Regions from separate parts of the Nesterenkonia sp. NBAIMH1 genome, predicted to be linked through region 2. Evidence: predicted binding sites of a transcription regulator. Region 2 holds the regulator's gene; the other holds the start of a gene.
What was found. The regulator LexA, encoded in region 2, represses DNA repair genes until DNA is damaged. The targets are predictions, from matches to a motif close to TCGAACANNTGTTCGA.

Region 1: FS388_RS12950 (intein-containing Rv2578c family radical SAM protein) is a predicted target of LexA. The motif match lies at 4,222-4,237, and genes of this name have one in related genera.

Annotation. Positions count from the first base shown of each region.
Region 1 is NZ_CP042335.1:140,852-152,584, forward strand. It holds gene FS388_RS00645 (LysR family transcriptional regulator) at 1-44, shown strand, start outside; gene glnA (type I glutamate--ammonia ligase) at 115-1,542, opposite strand; gene FS388_RS00655 (RDD family protein) at 1,707-2,120, shown strand; gene FS388_RS00660 (beta-propeller fold lactonase family protein) at 2,127-3,389, shown strand; gene FS388_RS00665 (NAD(P)-dependent oxidoreductase) at 3,462-4,109, shown strand; gene FS388_RS12950 (intein-containing Rv2578c family radical SAM protein) at 4,247-6,388, shown strand; gene FS388_RS00675 (antibiotic biosynthesis monooxygenase) at 6,438-6,764, shown strand; tRNA gene FS388_RS00680 (tRNA-Arg) at 6,802-6,874, shown strand; gene FS388_RS13390 (SIR2 family protein) at 7,540-8,496, opposite strand; gene FS388_RS00690 (ParA family protein) at 8,393-9,415, opposite strand; gene FS388_RS00695 (alpha/beta hydrolase) at 9,879-10,529, opposite strand; gene FS388_RS00700 (VOC family protein) at 10,538-11,497, opposite strand; gene FS388_RS00705 (maleylacetate reductase) at 11,639-11,733, opposite strand, start outside.
Region 2 is NZ_CP042335.1:512,949-524,681, reverse strand. It holds gene dapF (diaminopimelate epimerase) at 1-117, shown strand, start outside; gene FS388_RS02450 (AarF/ABC1/UbiB kinase family protein) at 114-2,078, shown strand; gene FS388_RS02445 (hypothetical protein) at 2,147-3,382, opposite strand; gene FS388_RS02440 (class I SAM-dependent methyltransferase) at 3,379-3,984, opposite strand; gene hflX (GTPase HflX) at 4,135-5,733, shown strand; gene FS388_RS02430 (ATP-dependent DNA helicase) at 5,730-7,787, shown strand; gene lexA (transcriptional repressor LexA) at 7,791-8,534, opposite strand; gene FS388_RS02420 (LysM peptidoglycan-binding domain-containing protein) at 8,709-9,053, shown strand; gene FS388_RS02415 (histidinol-phosphate transaminase) at 9,098-10,231, shown strand; gene hisB (imidazoleglycerol-phosphate dehydratase HisB) at 10,244-10,861, shown strand; gene hisH (imidazole glycerol phosphate synthase subunit HisH) at 10,858-11,505, shown strand; gene priA (bifunctional 1-(5-phosphoribosyl)-5-((5-phosphoribosylamino)methylideneamino)imidazole-4-carboxamide isomerase/phosphoribosylanthranilate isomerase PriA) at 11,569-11,733, shown strand, end outside.

The DNA of each region.
Region 1 (11,733 bases), 370 kb from region 2:
ATAGGCTCGCCGCAGACGCTGGCCTGCGCAGTGAGGAGCCCTGAACGGACTGCAGACGCGCAAGGGCCCCGCCTCAACGACGGGGCCCTTGCTGCTGTTCGGCTCAGCCGAGAATCAGACGCTGAAGTACAGGTCGAACTCTGCGGGGGTGGTCCGCATGCGGATCGGGTCGATCTCTTCTTCGTGCTTGTACTCGATCCATGCCTGAACGAGCTCTTCGGTGAACACGCCGCCTTCGAGGAGGAAGTCGTGGTCGGCCTCGAGCGCGGCCAGGGCCTCTTCGAGGCTGCCCGGCGCCTGGGGGATGTCCTTGAGCTCGTCGGCTGGGAGCTCGTAGAGGTCCTTGTCGACAGGCTCGTGGGGCTCGATGCGGTTCTTGATGCCGTCCAGGCCTGCCATCATCATGGCGGCGAAAGCCAGGTACGGGTTGCCCGAGGCGTCGGGCGCACGGAATTCGATGCGCTTGGCCTTGGGGTTGGAGCCGGTGATGGGGATACGGATGGCCGCGGAGCGGTTGCCCTGGGAGTACACCAGAGAGACCGGGGCCTCGTAGCCCTTCACGAGACGCTTGTACGAGTTGACGGTCGGGTTGGCAAAGGCCAGCACCGCATCGGCGTGCTTCAGCAGGCCGCCGATGTACCAACGAGCGGTGTCGGAGAGGTTCGCGTAGCCGGCCTCGTCGTAGAACAGCGGCTCTCCGCCGCTCCACAGCGACTGGTGGCAGTGCATGCCGGAGCCGTTCTCCTCGAAGACTGGCTTGGGCATGAAGGTCGCTGCGTAGCCGTAGTTGGCAGCGGTGTTCTTCACGACGTACTTAAACTTCTGGACGTCGTCTGCGGCGAGCGTCAGAGTGTTGAACTTGTAGTTGATCTCCTGCTGGCCCGGCGCTGCCACCTCGTGGTGCGAGCGCTCGACGGACAGGCCGGCGCGCTCAAGGGCCAGGACGATCTCGTCGCGGACCTCAGCCGTCTTGTCCTGCGGGGTCACGGGGTAGTAGCCGCCCTTGGTGGCGAGCTTGTGGGCGTCCGGGACGCCGTACTCGCCGCTGTTGCCTGAGCCCCAGCCGGCTTCGCGTGCGCCGAGCTTGAAGAAGGACTCGTTCGGCGCATTGCTGTAGGAGACCTCGTCGAAGAGGAAGAACTCTGCCTCGGGGCCGAAGAAGGCGGTGTCTGCGATGCCGGAGGATGCGAGGTACTCCTCGGCCTTCTTGGCGACTCCGCGGGGGTCACGGGCGTACGGCTCGCCGGTGCGGGGGTTGATGATGGAGAAGGTCATCACCAGGGTCTTCGCCACGCGGTACTCGTCGAGGAAGGCCGTGGTGGGGTCCGGAATCAGCTGCATGTCCGACTCCTGGATGCCCTGGAATCCGCGAATGGAGGATCCGTCGAAGAGCTGTCCGTCTTCGAAGAAGTCCATGTCCACGGTGTGCGCGGGGACGTTGAAGTGGTGCTGAAGGCCTGGCAGATCCGTGAAGCGGACGTCGACGAACTTCACGTCCTCGTTCTTGATGTAGTCGAGAACTTCCTGGGGGCTGGAGAACATGCGGTACTGCTCCTCATCGTGTGAGTCGGTCATCGGACTCCTGAGCGGCAGCAGAAGCTGACTCAGGCAGACACGTGACACACTACCGACTCTCCGGTTTCCCGCTGGTCACGCAAATGTTTCCGGCATGTTAACGGAGGCTCTCAGACGTACACTTGTCGCCTGTGAGCCCAGATCGAGATGACGACGGATACCCCGGCGACGTTTTGGGGCTGCCAGCTGATGGTCCGGGCGCGATGGCGCCTTTCGGGCGGAGGGTGCTGGCCCTGTTCATCGATTGGGGAATCGCCTCCCTGATCTCGCTCACCTTCTTCAGCTTCAATGAGCTCGCAACGCTGGGCATCTTCGTGCTGACGCATGTGGTGCTGGTGGGCCTGCTCGGTGTGACGATCGGCAAGCGACTCGTCCGGACGCAGGTGGTGCGACTGGGATCCGGGTCCGGCCCAGCCCTGCCGGGGCTCGCATGGTCCAGCCTCCGCACCGCCATGCTGCTGCTGGTCCTTCCCGTGCTGCTGATATCCCCGGATGGCAGGGGCGCCCATGACAGAATCGCGGGAACTGTCCAGGTCCAGATGTGAGGCATCATGACTGAATCCCGCCCGCTCCCCCTGCGCCTGCTCGTGCTCGGCGCCGGATTGTCCGTGATGCTCTCCGCATGCGGCGGTGACGACGGGGAGCAGTCAGCAGAGACCGAGCAGGAGAGCATCCCCAGCCCCACCCTTGAAGGCGACACCGGCGAGAGGGATGAGCAGGACGGCGGGGACGACGCTGACCCTGCGGACGAGGACGATGCTGTGCCCGGCGACGAGGAGATCCCTGATCGTCCCCCATCGAACACCACAGGCTTCGCCTTCGCCGAGTCGATCACGGAGCCTTCGATCTTTCCCAAGTCGGTGGTGTCCAACGGTCGCGGCCTCGCCATCGCGAACAACATGATCTACAGGAACAACTCCACCCTGTATGACACCCAGGAGCGGGAGCTGGTCCAGGAGCTCGATGCGACGCTGAACCCTGCTGATTTCGGCGTCGAGGGCTACCCGGACGAGGTCACCGGAGCCCCGGTGGAGGCGGTGTGGACCGAGGACGGCGAGTACGCATACGTCTCTCAGTACCGCTTCCGCGACTACGGCGCGGACGCCTATGACGACTGCCGCAACGGTGACGCGGTGGAGCCGACTGCACTGTTCCGCTACAGCGTCGAAGAGGGCACCTGGGATGACTTCATCGAGGTGGGACGCGTGCCCAAATACCTGTCTGTGACGCCGGATGCCTCGACGCTGCTGGTGTCGAACTGGTGCGATCACGACCTGTCGGTAGTGGATGCCGAGTCCGGTGAGACCACCCAACGCATCCGCCTGAACTCGCAGCCCCGGGGCATCGCTCCCATGCCGGACAACCGAACGGTGTATGTGACGGCCATGTACGCGAACGAGATCTACGAGGTGGACCTGGAGACCGGCGAAGCCGAGATGTTCTACAACCAGGGCGAGCGGCCCCGGCACTTGGTGCTCTCGCCGGAGGGCGGTGTGCTGTATGCGACCTTCTCGGGCTCAGATCAGATCGTCGCGTTCGACACCGACACCAACGACGTCATCGATTCGACGCCTACGGGCCGCGAGCCCCGCACCATGGACATCTCAGCCGACGGCACGGCTCTGTTCGCAGCGAACTATTACGACAACACGATCTCGAAGTTCGATGCTGAGACCCTGGATGAGATCGAGACGCTTCCCGCGGGCGAGTTCCCCATCGGGGTCACCTACGACGAACTGTCGGGGACCGTATGGGTGTCGAACTATCACGACGGCGGGGCGCTGATGATCTTCGACGACACCGTCGAGCAGTAGGCCCGGAAGGGTTCGGCGCTTCCGGGCGTTGTCAGGGGCGTCAGCACCACATCAACTCCCCAGGAGGGCACCATGGCTCGAATCACTGTTCTCGGCGGCACCGGCTACGCCGGCTCCCACATCGCGAGCGAAGCTGCGTCCCGCGGCCACGAGGTCACTGCCGTCTCACGGCGAGCCCCTGAGTCTCCGACTGAGGGTGTGAACTATGTGAGCGGGGATGTGAAGGACGAGGGATTCCTTGCGGGCCTCATGGATGGCGCGGAGGTGATTCTGGTGGCGATTGCCCCGCGTGAGGACATGCTGGGGCAGGTGAAACAGGCGGCTGAGAGGCTGATCCCCATGGTGGAGAAGCACGGCGTGCGGCTGGGCGTGATCGGTGGGGCCGGCTCTCTGCGGGTCTCGCCCGATGGGCCCCGTCTGATTGAGACGTCGAAGTTCCCGGAACAGGCCAAACCGGAGGCTTTCGAGATGACGGAGGTATGGGGGGACCTTCAGCGCAGCGACGAAGCGCTGGACTGGTTCTTCGTCTCCCCTGCCGCGGGCTTCGGCGCGTTCAACCCTGGCGAGCGCCGCGGCACCTACCGGACGGATGATTCCGGTGTGCTGCTCACAGATGATGAGGGCCGGTCCGACCTGTCTGCGGCCGACCTGGCCATCGCTCTGGTGGACGAGGTTGAGGCGCCGAGGCATCACCGCACGCGGTTCGCCGTGGCGTACTGACGTTCTGCACCAGGGGGCCAGTGACCGTGTGGCGGCTTGAGACAAGAAGGCTGCGAACTCTGTCTGAGAGCATCCTGAATCGAAGGCTCTTTCGCCTCCTGTAGATCTTCTTTCGAATCTGTGTTCGAATATGTCGCATGCGATGGGAGAGTCAGAAGATCCAAGCGGGCCCCGGGGCGCCGGGCACGGCGCCGCTCATTCCCATGCAGGGACTCGTCCGCAGCGTCCGCACGCCAGAGTTCGAGGGCATCACGTTCCATGAGGTCGCGGCCAAGACGGCCCTGAACAAGGTCCCGGGCCAGTCGAATATGCCCTTCAGCTGGACCGTGAATCCAAGCCGCGGATGTCTGCACCAGTGCCGCTACTGTCTGGCCCCGGAGACACTGATCATGATGGCCGACGGGCGCCAGAAGCCGCTTCGCGACATCAGGGTCGGTGACAAGATCATCGGCACCGAGCCCGGTGAGAGATATCGATATTTCGTCGAGACCGAGGTCGAGGCCCTCTGGCACACCCGTAAACGGACTCAACGCGTGACCCTGCGCGATGGGACGGAACTGTTGAGCAGCCCTGATCACCGCTTCCTCACCGAACGAGGATGGAAGTACGTCTCCCCCCTGCCTCGGGGCGAAGGGCAGCGCCCTTACCTCACCACCAACAACAGACTCATGGGCTTTGGGCTCGGACGTATTCTGAGTGCCTATTCCGCTCCGGTCCACACCCCCGCCTACCGTCAGGGGTACCTCACCGGAATGATCCGAGGCGACGGAATGCTGATTGATCGGACCTATACGAGGAAGAGCACAGGGAAGCCGTATCGGGTCACCCACTTTCGACTGGCCCTCAAAGACGCTGAGGCGCTTCAACGGAGCCAGGAGTATCTGGCTGCTGAAGGAGTCCTGACCAATCGCCGTCCCTATGTGCAGGGCAGCGCCACCCGGTCACCCATGGATGCGATCCATACCTCGACGCGGGCCAACTATGCAGCAATCCGGAGCCTCATCGAATGGCCTGAGAATGTCACCGCAGACTGGCAGAAGGGATACCTGGCTGGGATCTTCGATGCCGAGGGTTCCTTCTCCGGAAGTGCTCTTCGGATCTCCAACAGCGAGGACGAGGTCCTCACCCACATCGAGGCGGCTCTTGAGACATTCGAGATGCCCTTCGTCAGAGAGCCGGTCAATAGTATCGGCGTCACCACGATCAGGCTGACTGGCGCCGCCACTTCCTACCGGCGCTTCTTTCACCTGGTGAACCCCGCGGTCACACGAAAGCTCTCCATGGCTGGACGAGCCGTCAAGACCTTCGCCCAGCTGCACGTCACCTCGATCGAGGACCTGGGATATGAGCAGCAGATGATCGACATCACTACTGGGACTGGCGACTTCATCGCCAATGGGGTCGTAAGCCACAACTGTTTTGCCCGCCGGACTCACGAGTATCTGGACATGGACGCCGGCGAGGACTTCGACACCCAGATCGTCGTAAAGACGAACGTGGCTGAGGTTCTGCGAGCAGAGTTGTCGAAGCCCTCGTGGAAGCGGGAGCATGTGGCCCTGGGCACCAATACCGACCCCTATCAGCGCATGGAGGGACGGTATCAGCTCATGCCGGGCATCATCCGGGCCCTTGCGGATTCCGGAACGCCCTTCTCCGTCCTGACGAAGGGGCCGCTGCTGAAGCGCGACTTGCCGCTGCTCGTGGAAGCTTCCGAAAAGGTCGACGTCTCGGTGGCCGTCTCCCTCGCCATCATGAATCCGAACCTTCAGCAGGCGGTAGAGCCGGGCACACCGAACCCATCCGCCCGTCTGAGCTTGGTGAAGGCGGTTGCCGACGCGGGCCTGGACGTCAATGTCCTGGCGATGCCCATCCTGCCGTGGCTGACCGACTCGGAGCACCACCTGGACTGGCTGCACGGCGCGCTTCGCGAGGCTGGAGCGCATTGGGTCAGCACGGGCGCCCTGCACCTGCGGCCTGGCGCACGAGAATGGTTCATGCAATGGCTGCAGCAGGAGCACCCTGCGCTCGTTCCGAAGTACCGCCAGCTGTACACCGGCAGGCGGGGTTTCGGTACGTACGCGTCGAAGGACTACAAGCAGTGGCTCAGCGCCCGCGCAGCCGAGGCGCGGCGGCGCCATGGGTTCGTTCGGGACGGTGATCTGCGCTGGCGGGCGCGCATGTCCCCGGACGAGCCGACCAGTGACTCAGCCTCCACCAGCGCCCAGGCAGAGATCCCAGGTCTGGAGCTCTCCGCGACCAGCCAGGGCGCACTGTTCTGATGCCCTTGGGGACCCGACATTCGGTCGCGACGCCCGATAGACTCCTGGTATGGCTCACTCCCCCGTCATCAAGATCAACGCCATCACTGTGCCCGCCGGCTCCGGCGACGAGCTGGGCCACCGCTTCGCCGCGCGACAGGACTCCATGAAGGGCACCCCTGGGTTCCAGGGCTTCGAGCTGCTGAAGCCTACGGACGAGCGCACTACGTGGCTGGTGGTGACGCGCTGGGACTCTGAAGAGGATTACGAGAACTGGCGGAACTCGGAACGGTTCGGCGCATCCCACGCGGAGAAGGACCAGGATGAGGCGCCCAAGCAGAAGCCGGTGGGCATGTCGGCTGAACTGTGGAGCTACGAAGTCTCAGTGAGCGCCTGACTCTGGTAATCTGGGTCGGTCGCTGAAAGCGACCCCCGCCTCCATAGCTCAGGGGATAGAGCGTCGGTTTCCGGTACCGAAGGTCGGAGGTTCGAATCCTCCTGGGGGCACTCCCGTATATGGCATGTGCGGCGAAAACAGCAGACGCCGTCTGGTTCGATGAACATTGCTCGGTTGGGGACGTTCCGCAGATGCCAAGACGCCAGATAGCGGCTTAATCGCAAACACATAATCCTCTCGGGTCTACTTTATCTTACGGTCTTGGTCCGTAACGCTCATATCGAAGACTCTCTGCGCCCTCTCGACGGACGGCTCTAAGCCTCGAAATGCACATGTCGCTCCATCACAATCTTATAAAAATGCGTTCCGTTTGGGGCGCGAAATAAGCACCTTGGTCTCCTGGAGCTCCACAGGACCTTGGACCGTGTCTAAGACCTTAACCACCATGAACCCGCAGATCTTGCGACGCTGAACTTTGCACGAAAGACCGACCCGGGCAACAACCCCGGGGCCCCTGAATTGCCATAGGACCCACAACCCCAGCGGCCGTTGTCGAAGACCGGCGAAAAGCCCGAGCTGGGGAGTCAGGCCACTAGACCAAATGCCCGGCTTGTGCGGCGAATAAGGCTTCAGGAGACCTGTACTGGAACATCTTTAACGCAGGGAACTGCAGAGGAAAATATTAGGCACCCCCATGCGCTCTGAACGCCCGTCAGTCGGAGTCGAGCACCCTAAGTCGTACACACTCTGCGGACCAGTAGGGTGTCCAATCAGGCTATGCGCCCACAGCCCGCGAACGTTCGGCGAGTTCTTCCAGCATTTCCAGCCCCTTGTCATGACTATTCGTGGGATAGGTGATTGGCGTGACACCGAACGAAGTCTGAAGCATAGAACGCTTATAGGAGACCACGTCTTCACACAATACGTAGTGGGCCGGCGTCTGTCCCATTATCGGCTGGACATTCTGTAGGACAAGTTGAATATCCGGATCGCCCATAGAGTAACCTAAAAACAAAACAGTTCGCGTCAAAAATAGTGCCCTCAAAACATCCATTACGTGCGAACCAGTGATGCTCAGTCTTGTATAATCCGATTGATTTAGTATGGTGTTCTCTAACGTGTCAACGGACCCGTGTACTTTAATCAGAGTAGGTAGACCGTTTCGTATATCTTGACCGACTGTCTTCGAGTCATGTTCGTGTTTTTGAAAAGTATTGTCTGAGCCGCGCTCGATGATCCTGTCATAGTTCGTGGTTACGACAACTCGGGGGCCCGTAGGGCCCAATTGCATAAGGGCATCATGCCACTCGTTTGGCTTGAAATGCGCCCCTTCGGGTCCGTCAGTGGCATCTCTTAGAGTGCGCCGAACATCAGCGAGACGCGAATTATCGGCGGCGGTCGCGTATACAAGCTCAGCTGCTTCCAGCAGAGAATATGCCTCCAGAAGCGAATCGAGGACCCTCGATACTTCGCCCCTCAACTTAGCTGCGTCAGCCAACCGGCGTATGAGGTCCACCCACGTTGGAGGTCGTAAGCCACCCTGCACACTGTTGTATGAGACTCCCGCCCCCACGACCACCACAAGCTCTTGCCGCCTGGCCGCCTCGACAACTTGTACTGGCCAATATTCACTCATTCGAAAGCCCCGCATTCTCCGCGATGCGCCGGAATATTTGGTCGAGGCTCTCGGTGTACCGCTGTTTTTGGTAGTTTTGGGCGCCTCGCACGCCATCGCTGGGAACCAACGCGCGGATCGGTGCGTGCACTGCTTGCGCTAAAGGAACCATGGCAAACATGTTCGGAACGATTCCTAAGTCGTAGTCCATTTCGCCGGCTGAAATGTTCTTCAAAGCCATCGCATGGTCCGGTATTTGACTTTTGAAGCGGTCGTAAGCAACAGTCGGACGGTACTCACCATTAGTTTTCTTTGCCATATATTGCTGAACGGTGTACCCAAGATATCCCTCTTGGACTTCTGGAGTTTGCGGAAGCTTCCTAAGTCGTTGACTCGTTGCATTCCCTTCAAGCGCACGATGCATACTGTCCGTGTATTCAGCAATCCAACGGTGCATCCACTCCCCTATATTCTTCAAGGCGTACAGGCTGAATAGATCTGCCGCCATGGGGGTCATGAAGTGGGTTGAGCTTAGAAGTGCGCTTCGGTTAAGCGCCCCGAGGCTTGGGCCCAAGTCAATGATGACAAGCTCTGAGTCGATGGACTGCCTGAGGGTGTGCAACCAGTTCGTTCGACGGGCGCCACCTACGTCGCCTGCACGCAATTCTGTCCAAGCTTGGCTCAGCAGGTCCTCGACTGTCGACATCGAAGGATGGCCAGCGAGCACTTTGCACTTGAACCGGAACGACTCATGGAATCGCAAGTCGGTGGGGACAGACGAATCCCCATCACGAATGTCACGGAACGCTCGCATAATACTTTCGTCTTCGCTGCGGTCGAAATCTGCGTAGATCTCTTGCCATTGGTTATCAGTGAGCACGAGCTGCGTCGCATTCGCCTGAGGGTCTAAGTCGAGGATCGTCACATCGAGATTCAATTCCTCGGCTGCGTAGTGCGCGAAGTTGCAAGCCAGGGTCGTCTTCCCGACTCCACCCTTATTGTTGAAGAAGACAATTGTTGAGACATTCCGATCCATGTCTGAACAATACACTAGTGCTGAGCTAGGCCTCCTGAGGATGACGTCACCCACCTTGGCCCCAAAGAGCGGTCAGGGAGGCATAAGTCTTCCGCCTATAAAAGGCTGATGGGACTCCCGTACCAGCTTGCGATGTCACACGCTCACGCAGGCTGAGCTACCCCAAGCGTGGCCTTGCTCTGAAATCGCCGACTTACGTGCGTGCGTGAAATCGACGACTCTTTACCGCGATATTGCTCCGTACACGGACCAGTCCACTTGAGCGGATTTACTGGGCAGCCGCGCTAGTAGACCGAGCTGACTTCTACAGAGTCGTGACGCATGAAAAAGTAATCGGCGATAACGCCTGGCGGGTAGTTCCTTCCCGTCAGGCGTTGGAACTCTCTGAAGAGTTGACACATCTCGTCCCCTAGCTTTCGCATTCCGGACCGCCGATGTAACGGTAGGCGTTTGGACAAGCGAACTACTGTGCAATCAGCCACTCCTGCAGGTAGGGGCGGATCCGCGAGACGGCATGGTCGGTGATGTGGTGCTCACTGTCGCGGTAGACGGTCAATGTCGTCGCCGCAGCGAGTGCCTCGAACGCTGATGCCGTCTCCTTGGCCCGGTGCAGCGGCACCCAGGGGTCCTCATCTGCGCAGAACAGCTCGACCGACACCGTTCTGAGGGGTGCCCCCGACGCCGGCGCAAAGCTGCGCACATCGGGCCCCATGTACCCGCCGGTATGCAGGACCGCACCATCCACCCGCGGCTGTCGCGTCAGCAGGTACTCGGCCAGCAGACACGCACCCTGGGAGAAGCCGAGCACCACCACGGGCGGCCCGCCGGCGTCACGATCGGCGAGCAGCCGCCCCAGTTGGGCATCCACGACAGCCAGCGCCTCCCCCAGCTGCGGCTGGTTCTCCTCCGGATCGGCCATGAACCCGCCCGGGTACCAGGAATGATCCGCGGCAGACGGAATCACCCAGTGCAGCCCGGGCAGGTTCACGCGATCCGCCAGCTCCCGGATGAACTCGGGGCTTTGGGTACGGCCGTGAACTCCATAGACGACTGCGCCAGCATCGTCAGCGCTCTCACCATGCGTGATGGGGGCGATCTCGGAGTGGGAGCGCATCCGAGGGATCAGTCCTCCACGGTGATCGGCTCCAGCTGGGCCATGATCTTCTCGCGATCCTGTTCGAAGTGCGGCGGAATCATGAACTGCTTCCCCAGCTCTTCCGGAGACTCGTCGCAGTCCCATCCGCCGTCCTCATGAGTGACCGCCAGCTCGAACAGAGCTCCTCCTGGGGTCCGCACATAGTGCGACTTGAAGTAGGTGCGATCCTTCAGCTCCGAGACGTCGGTGTAGCCAGCACCCTCAATGTCGAACTTCACCGCCTCCTGGTTGTCCAAAGTGTCCAGGTTCCAGGCGAAGTGGTGGTAGGTGCCGGCCGCGAAGCGCCACGTGCCCTGCTCATCAGTGCGATTCCCGCGCAGCTCCACCCAGTTGCCGTGCGCATCCGAGCCGAGACGGAAGCGCGCCACGTGTCCGGTCTCGCTGATCTCCCCCGCCTTGAAGAAGACATCGTCGACGAACTCGACCATCCGGTCCATGTCGTAGGCGTGAATGCCCATACCGTAGATGCCGTGCACCGCATGCTCCGGCGGAACACCGTGGCCCGGGTGACCGACGCGCGGGTCACCCTCGGCGCCCACCAGCACGTACTCCAGGCCGCTCGGGTGGTTGAGCAGGATTCGACGCTCGTTGAAGAGCTCCTCCTGAGCGAAGTCGATGGCGAAGCTCTTCAGCCGCTCGGCCCAGAAATCCATGGAGGCCGCCGGAACGGAGAGCATCACCTCGCGAGCCTGATTCGTGCCTCGCTTCCCGAAGACTCCCTGATGCCCCCAGGGGAACGTGGTGACCACCGACGAGGGATCCCCGTTCGCATTGCTGTAATAGAGGTGGTAGACCGGGATCGAACCGTCATAGAGGACGGTCTTCTTGATGAACCGCAGACCAAGGACCTTGGTGTGGAAGTCCACATCCTCCTGTGCGCCCGCGACAGAAAGCGTGACGTGGTGAGAGCCGAGCAGGTACGTCATGGTGAGCCTCTCTTTATGAGTGTGATTTACCTCACACCGCAAGGCTCATTTTACGCCGGCACCCGATCACGTCAAGCATGAGTCGGCACCAGTCGGACCAGGAATGCCGCGACGCGCAAGCGTGACGCTGCCGCAGCCCGATCAGCGGCTCAGCGCCGCCGGATCCTCTCCCGCCCAGGCAGCACGCACGATGCGCCGCGCATCGGAGGCGGAGACAGGACGCGGGTTGCTGGAAG
Region 2 (11,733 bases):
GTCGCCACAGCCGGCGGGGAGCTCACCGTGAGCTTCGCCGCGCGTCAGGACGGGGCCGAAGAGGTCACTCTTGCGGGTCCGGCGACGATTGTCTTCACGGGGGAGCTGGTGCCGTGACTGTCGTTGAGATCATCGCGCTGGCGGTGACCGGGCTGCTGCTCACCGCGGGGCTCATCCTCTCCACGCGGCGCGCCCTGGGAACCAAGACAGGGCTGACCCGAACCGCGATCTCCTGCTTGGCGGCGGTGATCAGCCTGTGGCCCCTGGGCCTGCTCTTCGCTCGGCCCCTCGGGCTGGTGGACGACGAGGGCGTATGGGACGCCGGCGGACCGGCACTGCTGGCATCGATGCTGCTGGCCCTGCTGTGGATCCAAGTCGCCTCACTCATCCTGCTGGTGGCGCTCGAGGCCCTGGTCCCCACAGCCTCCGTGCCCTCGCTGCCGCAGCTCGCCCGCCGCACCTACTCGCGGATCCGACGCACCCGCAGAATCGCCCAGCTGGCCAAGATCGCCTCCTCCTCAGGTCTGACCCGGGTGCTGCGCACAGGACCGGCCCACCAGGACTTCGCCGACTCCCTCGTCACGGCCATCAACCGTTCAGGGGTGACGTTCGTGAAGATGGGCCAGCTCCTCGCCACCCGTCAGGACCTGCTGTCGGACAACGTCACCCGCACCCTGGCCTCCCTCCAGGCCCACGCCTCACCCATCCCGTTGGAGCAGGTGCGCCGGGTCATACGCACTGAGCTCGGCGCGGACCCCGAGGAGCTGTTCGCCAGCTTCACCCCCGAGCCGATGGCCGCAGCCTCCGTCGCCCAGATCCACGCGGCGCGCACCCACGACGGCCGGGAGGTGGTCGTCAAAGTGCAGCGGCCGGCCGCCCGAGCACAGGTGCGGGACGACATCGCGGTGCTGCGCCACGCTGCGAAGATCGCGTCGCAGAGATTCGAATGGGCGCGGAACATGCACCTCACCAGCCTCGTCGATGAGCTGATGGAGACTATCCGGCGGGAGCTCGACTACCGCGAGGAGCTGACCAACACCCGCGCCCTGGAGCACGCACTGAGGGACGTCGACCGCATCGGCACCCCCGTGCCCGTCCCCGAACTGACCACCTCCAGAGTATTGGTGGTCTCCCGGCTGGCCGGCATCCCCATCAGTGAGGCGCATGGCCGCATTGAGCGGCTGGACACCGACGTGAGGGAGCAGCTGGCGGACGATCTCGTCTCGGCGCTCGTCGAAGGAGTGTTCATCCGGGGGATCTTCCACGCAGACCTGCACCCCGGCAACATCATGCTCCTGGACAGCGGCACGCTCGGGCTGCTGGACTTCGGCTCCATCGGGGTCCTGGACTCGGAGGCGCGGCAGGTCCTGGCCACGCTGCTCTACGGGATCGTCAACGACGACGCCGTCACCGCCGCCAACGCGTTCGTGCTCGGCTTCGACGTCCCCGACGACGTCGACCACACGCAGCTGCAGCGAGACATCGGTCGGGAGATCGCGCTCGTCCAGGGCAGCTACGAGGTCGACGCAGGCCTCTTCGGACGGCTGTTCGAACTCGCCCGCGACCATGGCATCGGCGTGCCTGCAGGGTTCACGGCCGCGTTCAGGAGCCTGGCCGCCGTCGAGTCCTCACTGGTGCTGCTGAACCCGAACATGTCGCTGCTCGAAGCAGCCCGCGGCCGCATGGGAAGCATCATGCGCCGCCTCAACTCTCCTGGGCGGCTTGCTGCCCAGTCGCTCGGCACCGCGGCCGTCTCCTCCGCGATCGCCCGCCGCATGCCGATGCGCGTCGAAGAGGTCACCTCAGCGCTCGCCGAGGGCCGTCTCACCGTCGACGCCCGGCCCTTCGCATGGAGCGGGGACCGCGCCTACGTTCGGGGCCTGGTCGACGACGGGATCGGGGCCATCATCGCCGTGGCGGCCCTGCTGGTGGCCGCGCTGCTGCTGACCACCGAGGGCGGCACAGACGTGCTCGGCCCGCTGAGCCTCTATGAGGTCCTCGGGGTCGGCTTCGCCTTCAGCGGATGCCTGCTGGCGCTGCGCTCCATTGTGCGCATCTTCCAGCGCTCCGTCGTGTAGCAGCGGCTAGCGCTCCGGCCCCGGAGCAACGAACAGTGCGGCAGCATCTGCGTGCAGCGTTCGCAGCGTCAGTGCGGTGAACAGGACCGTGCCTGCTGCCAGGGTGCGGCGTCCGCGCAGCAGCTCCTGCAGCTGCCCGGACCCGGGAGCCTCATGGACGTCCGGCCCCAGGTCATGCAGCGTGACCCACTCCCAGGGCCACACCTGCCGCGGGGAGTGCCGGTGTACGCGCCCGGCAGCTCGACGAAGCGTCGTGCCCCCCGGAATTCGCCCAGTGCGTCGATGAAGCCCTCGATGTCCTTGCCGGGGGGCAGGCACACCAGCACCTGGTCAATGCCGCCCATCTGGTCCTCGGCGAACCGCAGTGCTGCCTCCAGCCCTGGGCCGGACACCGCCGAGTCCACCACGCATCGGCCCTGCGGGGCCTCATGCACGGAGAGCCTCCCGGGATAGTTCACCGTCCGCAGCGCCTCGGCCGTCTCCGAAGGGGCGTGAGCGCCTCCGGCCATCCGCAGAGCCGCGGTGACGCCGGCGGCCGCATTGCTCCGCTGGAACCCCTCCGGCATATGCCGCACCAGCTCGAAGGCCTCAGGGGTGGGCTGCAGCAGCACCGTGCCCGTGGCCCGAGCCCGCGCGGGAACGGCCGGATGCTCGTCGGCGAGGCTGACGCAGAAGCGGGTGCGGGCTCCCATGACTGCGGCCTTATCTTTGGCCACATCACTCACGGTGGGCCCCAGAATGTCGAGGTGCTCGCCGAATATCTGGGTGAGCACCACAGCCTCCAGCGGCCAATGGCTCAGGTCATCGGATGCGCCGCCGATGCCGGCCTCGGCCACCGCAGCATCGACAGCCAGCTCGTCAAAGATCAGCAGCCCCATGAGCAGAAACAGACCGGTCGGCGCGAGATAGCCGGTGTCCGGGTCGGCCGCGGGCAGTCGACGGCGCGCCTCCTCGATGCGGATCAGCGCTGCCCGTCGCGTCTGCTCATCCACCATGCGCCCGTCGATGCGGATCCGATCGGCGTTGCTGAGCACCCCCGGGCTCATCACCGTCCCCACGCGTCGCCCCAGGCCGGTCAGCGCGGCTGAGGCGTAGGCGGCCGCGGTTCCTTTGCCCTTGGAGCCGACGACCCCCAGCACGGGGAACCGCAGCTCAGACGGTCGGTGTCCCAGGGCGGCCATGAGCTCGGCGGTCCGTTCCAGCGAGCGGGCGGAGGTGTGCCTCAGGCGCCTCCACTCGGAGAACACGACCGCCTCCTCCAGGTCGGCCGTGGGCAGCCGGCGGAGGTCTTCGAGCGTGCTCACCGACGAACCCTCAGCAGGCGGAAGCCCTTGTCAGTCTCGGGCCTGTCGACGGAATGCTCGGCCGGCAGTGAGGCGGCCAGCCATTTCTGCAGCGAGTCGGCGCCCAGGTTCTTCTGGACCACAAGCCACGCCTCTGCGTCGGCATCGAGGCGCGGCAGCCAGCTCAGCAGGATGTCGTGCAGCGCAGCCTTGCCCACCCGGATCGGCGGGTTGGACCATATGGTGCTGAACCGCAGGTCCGTCGGCACCTCCTCCGGAGCCGCTGCGATGACGTTGCTCAGGCCCAACGAGGCCGCGTTCTCGGCGCAGAGGGTCCGAGAGCGGGCGTTGATGTCCACCGCCCACACTCGGGCGTCGGGGGAGCGCTGAGCCATGGTCAGGGCGATGGGCCCCCATCCGCAGCCGATGTCCAGAAGCTCGCCCTCCGGGGACGGGTCCGGCACGTGCTTGAGGAGCACGGCAGTGCCCTTGTCGAGGCCGTCGGGGGAGAAGATGCCCCCGGAGGTGGACACCGCCACCTCTGCGCCGTTGAGCGCAGCGCTGATTCTCCTGCGCTCGAAGGGCCCTTCAGGATCTGACGAGAAATAGTGCGCGGTGCTCACGAGTTGCTAGGGTAGTACGTATGAAGATCTGGGCCCGTACGTGCTTCGTCCGCCTCCGCGGCTGAACTGCACCTCGCAAGAACCTGCTCCCGCCCTGCTTCCGCCGGCTGCGGTTGAGCCTCACGCCCAGAACACTTCCCAAGGACATTCATGACTGAACAGAACAATCACCCCTCAGACGCGTCCATCGACGAGACGATCGCCCGCATCCTCGCCGCCGACGACACCGCCCGCAGCACCGAGGCCAGCACCTTCACCCAGGCTGAGGATGATGCGGAGACCGCTGACGCGAACCGTGCCTCCGCACGCCGCTCCGTCCTTCAGGGCCGGGCCCGGGAGCTCGCGGACCTCGGCGAGCACACCGAGCACGACGGCGACCAGTTCGACCTGGTCGAGCGCCGCAGCCTCAGACGCGTGGAGGGCCTCTCCACGGAGCTCGAAGACGTCACCGAGGTCGAGTACCGGCAGCTGCGCCTTGAGCGCGTGGTGCTCGCCGGCCTCTACACCGGCAGCAGCACCGCCGAGGCGGAATATTCGCTCCGGGAGCTCGCAGCGCTGGCTGAGACGGCCGGCTCGACGGTGCTCGACGGCTTCCTGCAGCGGCGCGCCACCCCAGACCCCGGAACGTTCTTCGGGTCGGGCAAGGCCGAGGAGATGCGGATCGCTGTCGCGGAGCTCGGCGCGGACACCGTCGTGGTGGACTCCGAGCTGGCCCCGTCTCAGCGCCGCGGGCTTGAGGACATCGTCAAGGTCAAGGTGATCGACCGCACCGGCCTCATCCTGGACATCTTCGCCCAGCACGCCAAGTCCCGGGAGGGCAAGGCTCAGGTGGAGCTGGCCCAGTTGGAGTACCTGCTGCCGCGCCTGCGCGGCTGGGGCGACTCCATGTCCCGTCAGGCCGGCGGTCAGGCGGCCGGCGGTGCCGGCATGGGCTCCCGCGGCCCCGGTGAGACCAAGATCGAGCTGGACAGGCGTCGCATCAATCAGCGCATGGCGAAGCTGCGCCGCGAGATCGCGGGCATGAAGCCCGCGCGTGAGGCCAAGCGGGCCAATCGTCGGCGCAACGCGGTCCCGTCCGTGGCCATCGCCGGCTACACCAACGCGGGCAAGTCCAGTCTGCTCAACCGCCTCACCGACGCGGGAGTCCTGGTGGAGAACGCTCTGTTCGCCACACTGGACCCCACCACCCGCAAGGCGGTCACCCCGGACGGCATCGGATACACGCTCTCGGACACCGTGGGCTTCGTCCGTCAGCTGCCCACTCAGCTGGTCGAGGCCTTCCGGTCCACGCTCGAAGAGGTCGCCGAGGCAGACCTCATCCTCCACGTGGTGGACGCTTCGCACCCTGAGCCTGAGGGGCAGATCGCCGCGGTGCGGCAGGTGCTCGCCGACGTGGACGCGCACGAGGTCGACGAGATCATTGTGCTGAACAAGGCTGATGCCGCCGAGGACCACGTCATCGACCGGATCAGGCGCCGCGAGCCCCATGTTGCGGTGGTCTCCGCCCACACAGGCCTGGGTATCGAGGAGCTGAAGCAGCGGATTGCCGACTCCATCCCTCGGCCCAACATCGATATGGATCTGCTCGTGCCGTACTCCGCCGGCGACGTCGTGTCCCGGCTTCACGCGGCGGACGCGGAGATCCTGCACACCGAGTACGAGGAGGAGGGCACGCGCCTGAAGGTCAGGGTGCGCGGCCCGCTGGCGGCAGAGCTGCAGCAGTACCGGGTGCAGGACCGCCCCGCATGACCTCGGCGACCGCTGACGCGCCTGCTGCCGGGAAGAAGGCTCAGCAGCTTCTCGGAACCGCTGTGGAGGCCTTCGGCGGCACCCGCCGTGAGGGTCAGGAGGAGATGGCGCGCCGGGTCGCTGGTGCCCTGGACCGAGGCCGGCACCTGCTGGTCCAGGCCGGCACGGGCACGGGCAAGTCATTGGCCTACCTGGTGCCCGCCGTCGCCCACGCGACCGCCGCGGAGAAGCCGGTGCTGGTCTCCACGGCCACGCTGGCTCTGCAGGCCCAGATCATGGGCCGCGACCTCCCGCGACTCCTGGAGAGCCTCGAGCCGGAGCTTGAGAGGCCGGTCAACGTGGCTCTGGTCAAGGGCCGCGCGAACTACCTGTGCAAGCAGAAGCTCGCCGGCGGCTTCCCGGAGGATGATGACGACGCGGAGGCCCTCTTCTCCGTGGCGGCGGAGCCCTCCGGGGGAGTCACCGCCTACGAGCCGACCTCGAAGCTCGGCAAGCAGGTCGTGATGCTGCGTGAATGGGCTGAACGGACCGAGACCGGCGACCGGGACGACCTGCCCGAGGGCGTCACCGATCAGGCCTGGCGTCAGGTCTCGGTCAACGCGGTGGACTGTCTGGGCAGAAAGTGCCCCATGGTCGAGGAGTGCTTCGCCGAGGAGGCGCGGGCCCAGGCGGTCGACGCCGACATCGTCGTCACGAACCATGCGATGCTCGCCATCGATGCCTTCGAGGGCCTTGAGGTGCTCCCGGACCACGACGCGGTGATCATCGATGAGGGCCACGAGCTGGCAGAACGGGTGACGTCGGCGGTCACGGTCCACCTGTCGGCTGGCATGCTCCAGGCTGCGGCATCCTCCGCCCGTCGGCATACGGCAATCCGCGTCGAGCCCCTGCAGGAGGCCGCCAACGCTCTGGAGGCCGCCTTCGCCGGCATCGAAGACGGGCTGCTCCATAAGACGAATGGGAAGCCGACGGGACTGAACGAACGGCAGCTCTCGGCGGTGCAGGCCGCACGCGACGCTGCCCGAACCGCACTGTCAGACTCCAAGCCCTCGGGCGACGGCACCGGAGGCGAGGCGGATGCGGGCCGAACCACCGCACGTGCTCGCCTGCAGGCCGTCTACGATGTGGCCAACCGCATCGTCGAGGCCGACGAGACCCCTGACGTCGTATGGCTCAGCCGGCCTGGAACCTTCACTCCGGGTCAGGGGTACACGCAGGCCGATCCCTCGGAGCCGCCGCTGATCTATGTGGCGCCCACTTCCGTGGCGGGACGGCTGCGCGAAGGGCTGTTCGGCTCGCGCACGGTGGTGCTGACCTCGGCCACGCTGACGGTGGGGGACAGCTTCGACGCGGTCGCCGGCCAGCTGGGGCTCTCAGGCCCTCGCGCGCCCCGATGGGACGGCGTCGATGTGGGGAGCCCCTTCGACTATCCGTCCCAAGGAATGCTCTATGTGGCCAAGCACCTGCCGCCCCCGTCTCTGAAGACTCAGGACGCCCAGCGGGAGGAGCTAGGGAAGCTCATCGAAGCCTCGAAAGGCGCGACGCTTGCTCTGTTCTCCTCGCGCCGGGCCGCGGAGGAGGCGGCCGAGCAGCTGCGGGAGACGCTGGACGTGCCGATTCTCTGTCAGGGCGACGCGACCATGTCTGCGCTGGTCCGGGAGTTCGCTGAGGATGAGGAGACGTGCCTGTTCGGCACGATGTCCCTGTGGCAGGGCGTCGATGTTCCGGGACGGTCATGCCGGCTTGTGGCGATCGACCGGATCCCGTTCCCTCGGCCGGACGATCCGCTGATGAATGCGCGCACCCAGGAGGTGGGACGCGCAGGTGGCAACGGCTTCATGGCGGTCTCCGCCGCGCACGCAGCAGTCCGGATGGCACAGGGTGCGGGACGTCTCATCCGGACCTCCGAGGATCGCGGCGTGCTCGCCGTACTCGACTCCCGGCTGGCGACCAAGCAGTACGGGTCCTACCTGAAGAAGTCGATGCCGGACTTCTGGGCCACGACGGACAGCGACGTGGCCAGAGGCGCCCTCCGGCGCCTCGCCGAGGCGTAGCCCTCAGAGGCTGCGGAGCACGGTCACCACTTTGCCCATGATGGTGGCCTCATCGCCCAGGATCGGCTCGTAGTGCCGGTTCTGCGGGAGCAGCCACTGGTGGCCGTCGCGCCGCTTGAGCGTCTTGACCGTTGCTTCCTCGTCCAGCAGCGCTGCCACGATGTCGCCGTTCTCCGCCGCGGCCTGCTGCCTGACGACCACCCAGTCGTCCTCGAAGATGCCTGCCTCGATCATGGAGTCTCCGCGAACCTGAAGCATGAACAGCTCGCCCTCTCCGGTGAGCTGACGCGGCAGAGCCATGACGTCTTCGACGTTCTGCTCGGCGACGATGGGGCCTCCGGCGGCGATCTGGCCCACGAGCGGCACCTCGGAGATGCGTGAGTCCGCCTGCTGGCGGTACGCGTTGAGGTCCACCACGCCGGCAGGCTCGTCCCGCACCTCAGGAGTCCCCGCCCCTGAGGAGGAGCTCTCGGCATGGGGCGTCTCTGCGCCCATGGGCTCGGCAAGGACCCGGCCGGAGGAGTCGCGGAGGACCTCCATGGCACGCGGTCGCCCCGGATCGCGCCGAATGTACCCGAGCTGCTGAAGCCGGCCCAGCTGATGCGTCACTGAGGAGAGCGAAGCCAGGCCGCAGGCGTCGCCGATCTCACGCATGGAGGGGGGATAGCTGCGTTCGGCCAGCGCCTGCTGAATGATCTCGACGATTCGTCGCTGACGCTCCGTCAGCGCAGCTGCGTCGTTCTCCATGTCATACCCCCGCCGTTGAATGGTGCTCGTCTTCGAATGTTGGTTCGAAGCCTACGACAGTTCGGACACAGTTTCCATCATTGTGTTCGAGTAAAGGTGGAGGCGTTCGAAGATATGTGCTAAGAATAGAACAGATGTTCGAATAGCTGTTCGAGCTCACACAAGGAGGACGTCATGACCACCAGCACCGCACCGCAGAGCTCAGGAATCCACCTGACCCGCCGTGGCAGGCTCGTCCTGCTCGGCCTGCCGTCCCTGCTTGCCTCAGTGGCCGTGGCGGCTATCCTGATCTTCGGCATCACCGGCCTGATGAATCAGGCGCAGGCATCATCGGAGCACGTCTCGGGAGTCGAGGCGGTTGAGGTGACGGTCGCCCCGGGGGACACTCTGTGGGACCTGGCCCACGAGGCCGAGAGCGAGGCGCCGGTGCAGGAGACGATCGCTCGAATCGCTGAGATCAATGGTCTGAGCTCCTCGCAGGTCGAGGCGGGCCAGAGCCTGTATCTGCCGACCGAGTGACGCGCGTTGAGTTCGGTGAGTCCGAGCGATCGTAGGATGGAACGGTGACTAACGCTCAGACTTCGAACGAACGCGCTGACCGCCTGGCCGCTCTGCCGATCCGCGAGGAGCTCCACGGGCAGGAGCCGTATGGTGCGCCCCAGCTGACGGTGCGTGCGATGCTCAACGTCAACGAGACCACCCACGAAGTGCCGGCGGATGTGGTGGAAGCGATTACGAAGCAGGTCCATGCAGCCGCTTCGCAGATGAACCGGTACCCGGATCGCGAGTTCACTGAGCTCAGGCGGAAGCTCGCCGACTTCCTCAGCCGCGACCTTCCGGGCGGGGACCTATCGGCGGAGAACATCTGGGCCGCCAACGGGTCCAATGAGGTGATGCAGCACCTCCTCCAGGCCTTCGCCGGGCCGGGGCGGTCGGTGATGGCATTCCCTCCCACGTACTCGATGTACCCCCTCTACGCGAGAGGGACCTACAGCGACTACATCGCAGGAACGCGGAACGCGGACTACACGCAGTCCGCGGACGATGTGGCCGACCAGATTCGCCGCAGCCGCCCGCACGTCGTCATCCTCACTTCGCCGAACAATCCCACCGGCACCGCGCTGGAGCTGGACGTAGTGCGCGCCGCCTACGAGGCGGCCGCGGAGTCCAACACGCTGCTGATCGTCGATGAGGCCTACGGAGAGTTCCGGCAGCCGGGCGTCCCCTCTGCGGTGGAGCTGCTGGAGGGCCGGCCGCTGCTGGTCGTGACCCGCACCATGTCCAAAGCATTCGCCATGGCTGGGGGCCGGTTGGGATACCTGGCCGCAGCCCCAGAGGTGACCGACGCGCTGAGGCTGGTGCGTCTGCCGTACCACCTGTCGGTCTACACCCAGGCTGCAGCGTCCGCCGCACTCGACCACGCCGAGAGCCTCATGGCCAACGTGGAGAAGATCAAAGTCCAGCGGGACCGCATCATGGAGGAGCTGCGTGCGATGGGGCTGGACCCCAGTCCCTCGGACGCGAACTTCGTGCTCTTCGGGGGCCTCACCGATGAGAAGGCAGCGTGGAAGCACCTGCTGGCCGACGAGGTGCTGATCCGTGATGTGGGAATCCCCGGCCACCTGCGTGTCACCGCCGGAACTGAGGAGGAGACGACCCTGTTCCTCGACTCACTGCGCACCTTCGTCGGCCGGTAGACTGGGAAGCCTATGGGAGCTGAACTGATTGAGGGCCGTGTTGCCCGTATGGAGCGCACCACCAGCGAATCGCAGGTGCAGGTGCGGATGGATCTGGACGGAACCGGAACCTCCAACATCTCGACGAGTGTGCCCTTCTATGACCACATGCTCACCGCGCTGAGCCGTCACTCACTGATCGACCTGGACATCCAGGCGCAGGGGGACACGCACATCGACGTGCACCACACCGTGGAGGACACCGCCATCGTTCTCGGCGAGGTCCTCCGGACTGCGCTCGGGGACAAGCGTGGGATCCGCAGGTTCGGCAATGCCATGGTCCCCCTGGACGAGGCCCTTGCGCAGGCGGTGGTCGACGTATCGGGGAGGCCCTACCTGGTGCACTCCGGCGAACCGGAGGGCCAGCAGTACCACCTCATCGGCGGTCACTTCACCGGGTCGATGACGCGCCACGTCTTCGAGGCCATCACCTACCACTCAGGAATCTGCCTGCACATGCAGCTGCTCGGCGGTCGGGACCCGCACCACATCGTGGAGGCGCAGTTCAAAGCTTTCGCGCGCGCTCTGCGGGAGGCCGTGGAGTCGGACCCGCGCACAGACGAGGTCCCCTCCACCAAGGGAGCCCTGTGAGCGACAGGCCCACCGTCGCCGTCCTCGACTACGGCTCCGGCAACGTCCACTCGGCCGTCCGCGCGCTCGAGAGCGCCGGCGCAGACGTGGAGCTGACCCAGGACCGCCAGAAGCTGCTCAGTGCCGACGGCCTCGTCGTACCGGGCGTGGGCGCATTCGCTGCGGTCATGGACGCTCTCAACGCCACCGAGGCCCCCCGCTGGATCGGGCAGCGCATCGCAGGAGGCCGGCCCGTGCTGGGCATCTGCGTGGGCCACCAGGTCCTCTTCGAGCGCGGCGTCGAGCACGGCATCGCGGCAGAGGGGCTGGGGGAGTGGCCCGGCGAGGTGACCGCCCTGCCCGAGGACGTGGTGGTCCCGCACATGGGATGGAACACCGTCACCCCTCCTGAGGGCAGCGTCCTCTTCGAAGGCATCGAGGACGAACGGTTCTATTTCGTGCATTCCTACGCGGTCCAGAAGTGGGACTTCGACCAGTCCATCCCGCAGATGCGCGCGCCCGCAGTCACGTGGGCGCACCACGGTGCCGACTTCGTCGCCGCCGTGGAGAACGGTCCGCTCTCCGCCACCCAGTTCCACCCCGAGAAGTCCGGGGAAGCCGGGCAGAAGCTGCTCCGCAACTGGGTCCGCTCCCTGAAAAACTGAACCAGCGGCCGCCCACACGGCCGTCGGCGCACAGACCTGTCCAGACGATGAAAGTGAGTTCCGATGCCTGCACCCCTCGAGCTTCTGCCTGCTGTTGATGTGGAGGGCGGCCACGCTGTTCGCCTCGTGCAGGGCGAGGCCGGTTCCGCCACCAGCTACGGGGACCCGCTGGAGGCGGCGATGAAGTGGCAGCAGGAGGGGGCCGAGTGGATCCACCTCGTGGACCTC